Lentisphaera araneosa HTCC2155: one gene and its partner. Each later gene encodes a partner of the first gene's protein in a complex. Links are inferred from orthologs where the notes say so. Each region holds a gene or a part of one and is shown in the gene's direction. Other genes may lie near its edges.

What was found. Proteins that work in one complex are often made in the same cells at the same time.
Region 2: the proteins of secY (region 1) and secA are in contact, whole or in part, in a crystal structure (PDB 3DIN), measured with the Thermotoga maritima proteins. The link is inferred for Lentisphaera araneosa HTCC2155 from one-to-one orthologs. Residues at the interface, in WP_004081795.1 of Thermotoga maritima: Glu108, Gly109, Glu110, Glu111, Ala236, Glu237, Arg238, Arg239, Ile240, Thr241, Ile242, Gln243, Tyr244, Ala245, Arg246, Arg247, Val248, Thr249, Gly250, Arg251, Arg252, Val253, Tyr254, Gly256, Ala257, Ser258, Thr259, Tyr260, Leu261, Pro262; in WP_004082002.1 of Thermotoga maritima: Glu261, Ala262, Arg263, Lys300, Ala301, Arg302, Thr303, Ile304, Ile305, Leu323, Tyr324, Asp325, Pro326, Val329, Ser330, Tyr333, Ile336, Lys340, Phe345, Val349, Glu363, Phe364, Tyr374, Ser375, Gly376, Gly377, Glu393, Ile395, Thr482, Ser483.

What each region holds. Positions count from the first base shown.
Region 1 is NZ_ABCK01000023.1:71,790-77,917, forward strand. Bases 1-2,872 are described here. They hold secY (preprotein translocase subunit SecY), read left to right. Parts: upstream 1-691; coding sequence 692-2,053; downstream 2,054-2,872. Other genes in these bases: rpsE (30S ribosomal protein S5), read left to right, coding at 1-229; rplO (50S ribosomal protein L15), read left to right, coding at 229-675. Also shown: LNTAR_RS26100 (PVC-type heme-binding CxxCH protein), read right to left, coding at 3,310-6,128. UniProt on the Escherichia coli protein: The central subunit of the protein translocation channel SecYEG. Consists of two halves formed by TMs 1-5 and 6-10.
Region 2 is NZ_ABCK01000043.1:19,926-24,400, reverse strand. The notes cover bases 861-4,475. They hold secA (preprotein translocase subunit SecA), read left to right. Parts: upstream 861-1,236; coding sequence 1,237-4,275; downstream 4,276-4,475. Other genes in these bases: LNTAR_RS23550 (hypothetical protein), read left to right, coding at 861-1,167. Outside these bases: more of LNTAR_RS23550, read left to right, coding at 739-860. UniProt on the Escherichia coli protein: Required for protein export, interacts with the SecYEG preprotein conducting channel.

The sequences.
Region 1 (6,128 bases):
CTCTGGTGCAAAAGTTGTTATTCGCCCTGCTTCTGAGGGTACAGGTCTTATCGCTGGTGGCGGTATGCGTGCTGTACTTGAGCTTGCTGGTTACAGAGATGTACTTGCAAAATCACTCGGTTCAAACAACGCAATGAATGTTGTTCACGCAACTATGAAAGCTATTCAACAGCTTGAAAGTCGTGACGAGATCCTCACTAAGCGTGGCCTCAAGAAGGAGAACGCATAATGAAGCTCAACACATTCAACAAGCAGGCAACAGCTAAAGGCCGTAAGCGCATTTGTCGCGGTGACGGTTCTGGTACTGGTCGCACTGGTGGTCGTGGTGAGAAAGGTCAAAAATCACGCTCTGGTAGCACGATTCGTCCTTACTTTGAGGGTGGTCAGATTCCACTTTTCCGTCGTTTACCACATAACCGTGGTTTCAAAGCGCGTAATCACAAACAGTGGACAATTGTCAACCTTTCAAACCTTGAAGAACATTTCAATGCTGGCGACACAGTAGATGGCGAATCTCTCGTAGAGAAAAAGCTCATCGCTGCCGTAGTTGGTGCTGGTTTAAAAGTTCTCGCCAATGGTGAAATTTCTAAAGCTTTAACTGTTAAAGCTAATAAATTTTCAAAAACTGCTTCTGACAAGATTGCCGCTGCTGGCGGTACTGTAGAAGTCGTTTAGTCAATAGGATTCTGTAATGCTTTCAGCTTTTCAAAATATGTTAAAAGTACAAGATCTTCGTAAGAAGTTATTGTATACGGTTTGGGTCATCGTTTTAGTACGTGTACTTAAAAATGTACCTATCCCAGGAATTGATCTTAATGTACTCGCCGATTTAATGGACTACGTTAAAAATCAATCCGAGAGTGCCAACAAACTAGTTGGTATGGCCAACGTATTTTCAGGTGGAGCATTACAGAAGCTTGCCATTGGTGTACTAGGTATCATGCCGTATATTACGGCATCGATTATCATGCAGCTCATGACTCCTGTGTTCCCGAATTTGGAGAAACTCCAAAAAGACGGATCACATGGACGTCAGAAGCTCAACCAATACACGCGCTACATGACTATCGTCATCTGTGCGGTACAAAGTGCTATGATGGCTGTGGCCATGCATACGCCCTCAAAACTTTTAGGTGTTCCTGGTTTTGAGGATCTCGTCATCAACAAAGGTTCTGCTTTTGTGATTCAAACAACCATTATTGTTACAGCATCAGCTATCCTCATTATGTGGTTAGGTGAGCAAATTACTGATAAAGGTTTAGGTAATGGTGCTTCAATTATCATTACTATTAACGTTCTTTCTTCAATGCCTCAGGCATTCGCAGCTGTTTATTCAAAATACCAAGAAGGTGAGTGGAACCTCGTTCAAATTCTCGTCGTCGTTGGTATCCTCTTTATCGTAACAGCCGCAACCGTAGCTCTCGTTCAGGGTATGCGTAAGATCCCACTCAAATATGCTCGTGATGCTTCTAGCAGAAATGCGATGATCGAGAAAACATCCTACCTTCCACTCAAGGTTAACCACGCAGGTGTAATGCCGATTATCTTCGCATCAGCACTTATGATGTTCCCGCCAATGATTATCAACAAAATTGGTGGTGACTTTGCACGAACTGTGGCGCCTTACTTCGATTTTGGTAGTACTTCATACCTCATTATTCAGGGTGTTATGATCTTAGTTTTCACTTTCTTCTGGGTTGCTACACAGTTCAATCCTATTCAAATTGCCGACGATTTAAACCGTTCAGGTGCATTTGTTCCAGGTCACAGACCCGGTGAGCCAACTTCTACTTTTTTAAATGATACAATGACTAGAATTACAGTTGCAGGAGCAATTTTCCTTGTTATATTGGCGCTTCTTCCATACGTTCTCATGAACGCCATGGGGTCTGGTTCTACTGACTTTATCATTACACAGTTCTTTGGCGGAACAAGCCTGTTGATTATGGTTGGTGTAGTACTTCAAACCATGCAACAAATCGAAGTTCAGTTAGTTCAGAACAACTACGACGGTTTCATTACCGGCGGAAGATTGAGAAGCCGTAAAGGCTAATATTTTCCGGGCGATTAGCTCAGCTGGCTAGAGCGACTGGTTTACACCCAGTAGGTCGGGGGTTCAAGTCCCTCATCGCCCACCACATTTTTTCTTGCGGAAACCGCAAAGCCATTCAGGGAAACCTGAAACCGATTTTTCGGGCGATTAGCTCAGCTGGCTAGAGCGACTGGTTTACACCCAGTAGGTCGGGGGTTCAAGTCCCTCATCGCCCACCACATTTTTCTTGCGGAAACCGCAAAGCCATTCAGGGAAACCTGAAACCGATTTATCGGGCGATTAGCTCAGCTGGCTAGAGCGACTGGTTTACACCCAGTAGGTCGGGGGTTCAAGTCCCTCATCGCCCACCACATTTTTCTTGCGGAAACCGCAAAGCCATTCAGGGAAACCTGAAACCGATTTATCGGGCGATTAGCTCAGCTGGCTAGAGCGACTGGTTTACACCCAGTAGGTCGGGGGTTCAAGTCCCTCATCGCCCACCACATTTTTTCTTGCGAATATCGCAAAGCCATTCGGGGAAACCTGAAACCGATTTATCGGGCGATTAGCTCAGCTGGCTAGAGCGACTGGTTTACACCCAGTAGGTCGGGGGTTCAAGTCCCTCATCGCCCACCAAACTTTAATCACAAATCTTCGGATTTGTGATTTTTTTTGTTTATTATATAAAAAAAGTTTAAAAAACTTACAAAGTGACGACAGATTACTTCTTTTGACTTCGTATTCAGAGTAGATACACTTTCCGAGGAGTATGAAAAAGGCGAGACACCGTGAACTTGATTTGTTCGTCTTTTACAGGAATCATGAAGCCCATGTCGCAAGACATGGGCTTTTTTTTGAATCTTTAGGTGATTTTGTGAAAGATACTTATTTTATTTTTTTCATGATTATCCATAACGTTGGGCAAAGCCCCCAAGTTGCCTGAGCAAGGATTGGCAAATCCTTGCAGGGAGAGCTCGAGAGGGACAGCGTCCTTCTCGTATGCGAATCATCATGCGCCTTATTGTGGAGAATCGAGATTTCTTTTAGTAGCTGTCCTTCTTCGGAGGGGGAGAATACTATTAGCCCTAGGTGAATGCAATGAACCGGGGGAACTCTATAAATAAGAAGATCGTCCTCGAAGAGGGCGTACAGTTCTATATTATCAACCGTCTTGAACTTGGCCCTATTCAATTAGAATAAGGTGAAGAAGCTTTTTTTGTGGGCACAAAAAAGCTCACTTAAAAATAAGTGAGCTTTATAAACTTATTGGACGAAGTTTATTTTTTCAGTGTAGAAAGATATTCAGTGAGATCGGCAATTTCCTGCGCATTCAAGTTGAGGTTCTTCACTGAGGGCATGATGGATGTTTTCATCATCTCTTTCTTGGCGATGTCTTTTTTGGCCAGATTAGTGCGATTCCCAGCTAAATCTCGAATGACGAGAGGGTCAGAGTCAGAATCAATGAAGTATCCCTTGTATTCTTTGCCAGCTTTGGTGGTGATGTTCGCTGTTTCATATCCAAAGGAAATGGCACTGGATGGATTGATGAGTGAATCCAGTAAGTAGTCCTTACCAAATTTACCGCCAATATCAGTGAGGTTAGGACCCACATCCATACCGCGCTTGCCAACTTTGTGACAGCTGAAGCATATAGCTTTGCCGTGGAAGATAGCCTCGCCTTTCTTGGCGGTACCTTTGAGTTTTAGTAGCTCCTTGATTGAAGGTAGCTTACCATTGCTCTTTGTAAGGTGCTTGGAGAGATCGAGAGTCTTTTTCTTTTCTACTTTTGCTGTGAGCTTGGCAGTTAAATTATAATTTTTCCAAGTCGAACGGTTCTTATTATTAACCCACCAAGTAGCGAGCTCCTTTGTATCTGCAGGACCTTGGTTAGCAATCGCGAGCATGAGTTCGGCTGCTTGCTTGGTATCGACAAAGGCAATAGCAACGAGGTTTTCTTTGCGCTCCTCAAAGCTGAGTTCTTCTGCTAAGGCTCTTTTGCGGAAGTCGCTTAGGGCGGCAGGCTGATGCAGGCGCCAGGCAATTTTTGCAAAGGCGGGTGACCAGGAGAGAGCACTACCTGGAAGCAGGTTAGTATGAAGGTAATCATACATTTCTGTTTCTTTCTTGGCGCAAGCGGTACCAAGTGCTTCTAAGTACCAGCGATCTTTGCCGTCAAAGCCACGAGCAATTTCTAAAAGTATTTTGTGAGTCTTTTCAAAGCTATGATTGCGCATGGCAAGGGCAACTTCTCGACGAACGGCCATGGCGGGATCGCTTGCGAGTTCCGCAGAGATCTCCCAGAACTTATGGTTTTGTCTGCGTAGAGCACGGTAAGCTACAATGCGAGTTTGAGCATCGTCGTGCTTGAGTAAAGCTTCAACGGCATTTAAGCCAGAGCCACCAATTTGAGACAGGAGCCAAATAGCTCGAGCGCGGAAGTACTTGTTGTCTTCCTTAAGCATAGATTTCAGCGCAGGAATAGATTTGGATCCTTCTTCCTTGAGCTTGATAAAGCCCATGGAACGCACATTGATATTAGGGCTCTTAAGCGCGGCAATAGCGCCTTCGATTGTTGAGGTATCAATTTTCGGGTTAACGGGTTTGAAGCCCTTGGGAGCAATTCTATAGATTGTACCGCTACCTGAGGCATCGCGCATGGCGTGGCCGCCCACACCTGGGTCAAACCAGTCGGCAACGTAGATGGCGCCATCAGAGCCCACTGTCACATCTGAAGGGCGGAACCAGTTGCTGATGCCTCCCGTTTTAGAATTGAAGAAATTAAAACGCTTGAGCTCGAAACCGGCTCCTTCCGTTTTTGGGAAATAACCATATATGACACGCTTAACGGACTCAGCTGATAAAAGCATGCCTTCATATTTCTTGCCGAGAGCACCGTTTTCGTAGTAGGTAATTCCCGTTGGTGCGCCGCCACCGTAAACATCACCGGCAGGGATGGTGCCTGGATCTTCCTGGCGCCATTCAGCCACAGGAACGCTTTGGCCCGGGCGCTGATCTAATTTCCACTTACGAGTGCCATCAGCCGAAGAAAAGCCGGTGTTGCCGTATTCCATAAGCCAGGTTGTGCGGCAGGCAGGGGGATCGTCGTTATCATTTTGGAAAACATCACCAAAACTGGTCACTGTTTGTTCATAGCTATTACGGAAGTTATGACCGATGACAGTTAAGCCCGTGCCATCGGGTTTAACTCGTGCGGCAAAGCCACCCACATAGATATGGCCATCATCACTAACTTCGCCCTGTTTATTAGAGGTGTTATGTGGTGAACCACCCGTGTAGGAACTACCTGCGCGAACAGTAAAACCGTCTTTGTCTGTCACTTCACTAAAACCGGCATTACCCTGATTAAAGTAGTATTCGCCATCTGGACCAAAAGTCACTGAGTGTAAGCTATGGTCATGATCCAAGCCGCTGAAGCCGGTTAGCAGAATTTCTTTCTTATCAACTGCGGGGTTGAACTTGGCATCGCCATCGACGTCAATATACATAATCAATGAAGGTGGCTGAGCGACTATCACTCTGTTCCCAATAACTGAAATGCCGAGGGGGGCAACGAGTTCTTTATCCTGAACGAAAACGTGACTCTTATCCGCCTTGCCATCATTATTTGTGTCTTCAAGTACCATGATGCGGTCGCCCTCTGGATGCTTGACTGTGATGTTTGGTTTACGGAAATTTCGGTAGTTTACACCTTCTGCGACCCAGATACGACCTTTGTGATCAATATCCATATTAGTCGGATTATAGAACATGGGTGAGGTGGCCCAGACGGTGGCTTCCAGTTCTTCGTAAACGTCAAATTTATCTACGGGAATGGTAGTTTCTGTTACAGCAGGAGCAATTGATTTTGGATCGATGAAAGTAGGGGTGATACCAAAAGTTAAGCTTGCTTGGTTTTTTGAGCCGCTACAGGGTTTGCCTGTGGCCTTAAAAGTATCGTAGCCCGCAGGGATTTTGTATTCTATGGAACTGGCGGCATGCGTGCCAATGACGTTAGTGATTTTTTTGCCATTAATAAGATAATCCTTACCTTCAGCAGTTTTTCCTAATTGTGGAGCTTTCCAGCCGGCCTGAGCCT
Region 2 (4,475 bases), on another replicon or contig:
AATAAGATGAATTTCGAAAAATCATCAATAGGTGATAAGCTGGTCTTTATTGTGGCATTCAAGCAACGTAAATACACTTACGCCCAAGTATCGCCAACTCAGTGGCTCGCGGGTGAATATGAAACCGTGAAAAAGGCTCTAGCACTAAGTTCTTCTGAGTCACTCGTGTCAGACAGCTTTTTTATAGATCAGCTCAGTAACAATAGCGATACACTTGCTTTCGCAGTTCACCAACCGAAAGGCCAAGTCGAAATGGCTCACCCCATGATGAAGACTTATGAAGGCTTTTTTGGTAAAGTAACTTATGATGAGGATTTTCTTATCGAAACAAAGCTCTCTATGGGTCAAGAAGAAGACTTAAAGGGAGTTGAAAGTTTCGTCAAAATGATGATGGGCTTCGCCATGGCTAAACCACAGATGAAAATGAGCCCTGACGACATGAAAACGAAAGTCATCGATGGCGTTCTCGAGATGACCATGCGCATTTCACCTGATTCATTAAAAGCCATGCGTGAACAGATGAAAAAGAAATGGGCTCACAAGCGTCAGCACCACAAGAAAAAAATGGAGACTGAAGCTAAATAAGCCTTAGTTTTCAAAGAGATTTTTTTATGAGAGAGAAGCCACTGTCCTTGCAGTGGCTTTTCTTGTGAAAACTCATGTAATAAAGCGAGGGAAAGGATTGATTTCCAAGTGAACTTATCTATCTTGAGCGATCAATAATTTACAAAGACCTCAATGCCAAAAAATCTTAAAGTTTTACTCTTCGTCGTTCTCGCAGTTAATGCGATGAATGATATGGAAGCCGATTTCGTCCACGGTGAGCTTCAGCTCAGCCCAAAGACCTCGTATCGCTTGCAAAAAGAAGGAGTTTTACGCATTGAAAAACAGCTCAAAGGACGTCGTCTTACCGCTGTTTTAGTCACCAAAGATAAATCATCGACACTCAATGGTCTACGTTTCAATATCCTTGAAAAAGCATCCAAGAAAGAAGCTTTTTACTCAGACGTTCAAGAGGCACAAAAAAATCTTGTTGCCTTAGTTCCACTTTCTTGGGATCATTACCAAGCTCCTCAAATCACTGCTCGAAGTGTTGAATTAGTTCAATCAATTCAATTAGTCCTATACGATGATGAGGAAGCCCAATCAAGCACTCTTTGTGCTTAGTTAGTACTTTTTAGAGCTTAGGCTCAACCCCTCCCTTTTTTATTCACATCATTACAATCAGGATTTAAAATGATTGCCCCCTTATTAAAGAAATTTTTTGGTTCGTCAAACGAACGTTTTGTTAAACGCATGCAACCTACAGTGGATGCGATTAACGCAAAAGAAAAAGAATACCAGAGCTTAAGCGAAGATCAGCTCAAAGCGAAAACACAAGAGTTCCGCGATCGTTTAGCAAAAGGCGAAACACTCGAAGACCTCAAAATCGAAGCCTTTGCCACAGTTAAAAATACTTGTCGTCGTCTTTGTGGTCAGGAAGTGACTTACATGGACAAGACTGAAATTTGGAACATGGTTCCCTTCGACGTTCAGCTCGTCGGCGGTATGGTGATTCACGATGGTGGTATCTCGGAAATGATGACGGGTGAGGGTAAAACTCTCACAGCAAGTTTGCCACTTTATCTCAACGCGCTCTCCGGCAAGAACTGTCAGTTGGTGACCACAAACGATTACCTTGCAAAACGTGACTCGGAATGGATCGGAGCTATTTTCCGTTACCTTGGCCTCACAGTGGGTTGTGTTCAAAGCATGATGCCTCCACAACTTCGACGCGAGCAATACGAATGCGATATCACTTATGGTACCAACTCTGAATTCGGTTTTGACTACCTCCGTGATATGGGTATGGCTATGAGCAAAGAAGAACTCGTTCAGCGCGATCACTTCTTTGTTATTATCGATGAAATTGACTCTATCCTTATCGACGAAGCCAGAACGCCACTCATTATCTCAGGTCCAGTTGCTCAATCAACTCACCAGTTCGATAAGTTCAACCCCCACGTCAATCGTGTCTACAAGAAACAGCTTGATCTTTGTAATAAGCTTATTACTGAGGCACGAGAAAAACTTAAAACGGCAATCAAAGATTCAGATGAATTCGACGAAGCCATCTTCGATATCTGTAAAGTGCGTATGGGTATGCCTCGTAATAACCAAGTTATTCGTATCCTCGAAGATCCTGATGTGCGTCGGGCCGTTGAAAAGAAAGAACTCTTTATTAACTCAGATGCCAATAAATCTGTGCTTCAAGGAGTTAAAAACGAGCTCTTCTTCGTTATCAACGAACGTCAAAATGATGCAGATCTCTCGGATCAGGGACGTAGCTACATGTCGCCAAATGATCCTGATGCTTACGTTATTCCCGATATTCTTGAGCTCATGCAGGGAATTGACTCAAACGAAGCTTATGACGACACTGAAAAAATCGAGAAAAAGCGCGAAGCACAAGATGAGTATGAACAGAAAATTGAAGAGATGCACAATATCTCTCAGCTTCTCAAAGCTTACTGCCTCTACATCAAAGATATTCACTACATCGTTGCACCAGATGACAATGGTGAAGAGCGCGTTGTAATCGTAGACGAGAACACGGGTCGTGCTATGGCAGGACGTCGTTTCTCTGAAGGTTTACACCAAGCCCTAGAAGCTAAAGAAAACGTTCGTATCGAACGTGAAACGCAAACGATGGCGACGATTACAATTCAGAACTACTTCCGCCTCTACGACAAACTCGGTGGTATGACGGGTACGGCGGTAACGGAAGCGAAAGAATTTAAAGATATCTACGGTCTCGACGTAATGGAAGTACCAACTAACCGTCCTTGCATCCGTAAAGATGTGGATGATCGTGTTTTTGTCACCATGAAAGGTAAGTACAAAGCGATCATCAATGAAGTGAAAGAAGTTAACGCAGCTGGTCGTCCCATACTCATTGGTACACCTACTGTAGAAGTTTCAGAGATCCTCAGCCGCTTCTTGCGCATGGAAAAGATCCCTCACCGCGTCCTCAATGCTCGTCGTCACCAAGAAGAAGCCGAAATTATTACCAACGCAGGTCAGTCAGGCGCCATTACAATTGCAACTAACATGGCGGGTCGTGGTACAGATATTAAGCTCAGTGAAGAAGTCATTAAATTGGGTGGCTTGCACGTACTCGGGGCGACGCGTCACGATTCGCGTCGTATTGACCGTCAGTTACGTGGTCGTTGTTCACGTCAGGGCGATCCCGGTTCAAGTGTTTTCTATGTGAGTTTTGAAGATGACCTCCTACGTCTCTTTGCCGACCGTATGACCGGTATTCTTGACCGTATGAAAATGGGCATGGATGAAGATGAGAGTATCGAAGGTCGCATGGCAACAATGATGATCGAAAACGCGCAGAAAAAAGTTGAGAATCAGAACTTCATGATCCGTAAACGTACACTCGAATACGATGACGTGATGAATAAGCAACGTGAAATCATTTATGAGTTCCGTAAAGATATCCTCGTCTCAGATGATCCTAAAGTCCGCCTCTACGACATCCTCAATAATACTGTGGAAGACCAAGTAGAAGTTTTATCAACGGGCCGTCGTGGTGCTTACCGCGTTGAGCAAGAAAAACTCGAGCAGTGGTTAGGGACAACTTTCCCACTCGACTTTGATCTAACGAGTTTTAACTTTGAACAGCCGATGGAAATCGCTCCTTTAGCTGATGCCATTATCAAGCGTGTTGTGAGTGCTTACGAAGAGAAAGAAAGCAATACGGATCCAGAGCAAATTCAGTATCTTGAGCGTAACGTTATGCTCAGTGCCCTCGATGAACTCTGGATTAAACATTTGCGCGCAATGGATAGCCTGCGTCAAAATGTTCAGTTTGCGGGTATCGCACAAAAAGATCCACTCATCGAATACAAGCAACAAGCTTTCCAGCTCTTTGCTGAACTCGAAGATAATATCTCTCAGCAGATTCTTTCGAATATGTTCCGTACCGCCGTATCTCTCGAATCAATCGAGGAAATGCTTCACAATATTCCAATGACTGAGCAATCTGCACAGGACGTGGAATTCGAAAATCTTATTCAGCAGCTCAAATTACTTCAACAGCAGGGCATGGACACAGAATCCGTATCAATCGACGATATGATGCAGATGGAAGCCCAGCCTCCACAAGAAGAAATTATTGAAGCTCCACCAGTACGCAAGCCTATTGAACGCGAATCTCCAAAAGTTCGCCCCAATGATCCTTGCCCTTGCGGTTCTGGCAAAAAATATAAAGTTTGCCACGGCTAATCCCTTAGCCCAAAACTAAAAAAAGCGGTGATTGATTCACCGCTTTTTTTGTGCTTATTTGACTAAGTTAATTAGACTTCGCTCCACACCGCATATTCATTACCATTGGGATCTTTGAAATGGAAGCGTTGACCTCCAGGAAATGAAAAAGTCTCTTTACTAATGACTCCACCATGGAGAATGATTTTTTCTTCGCTAGC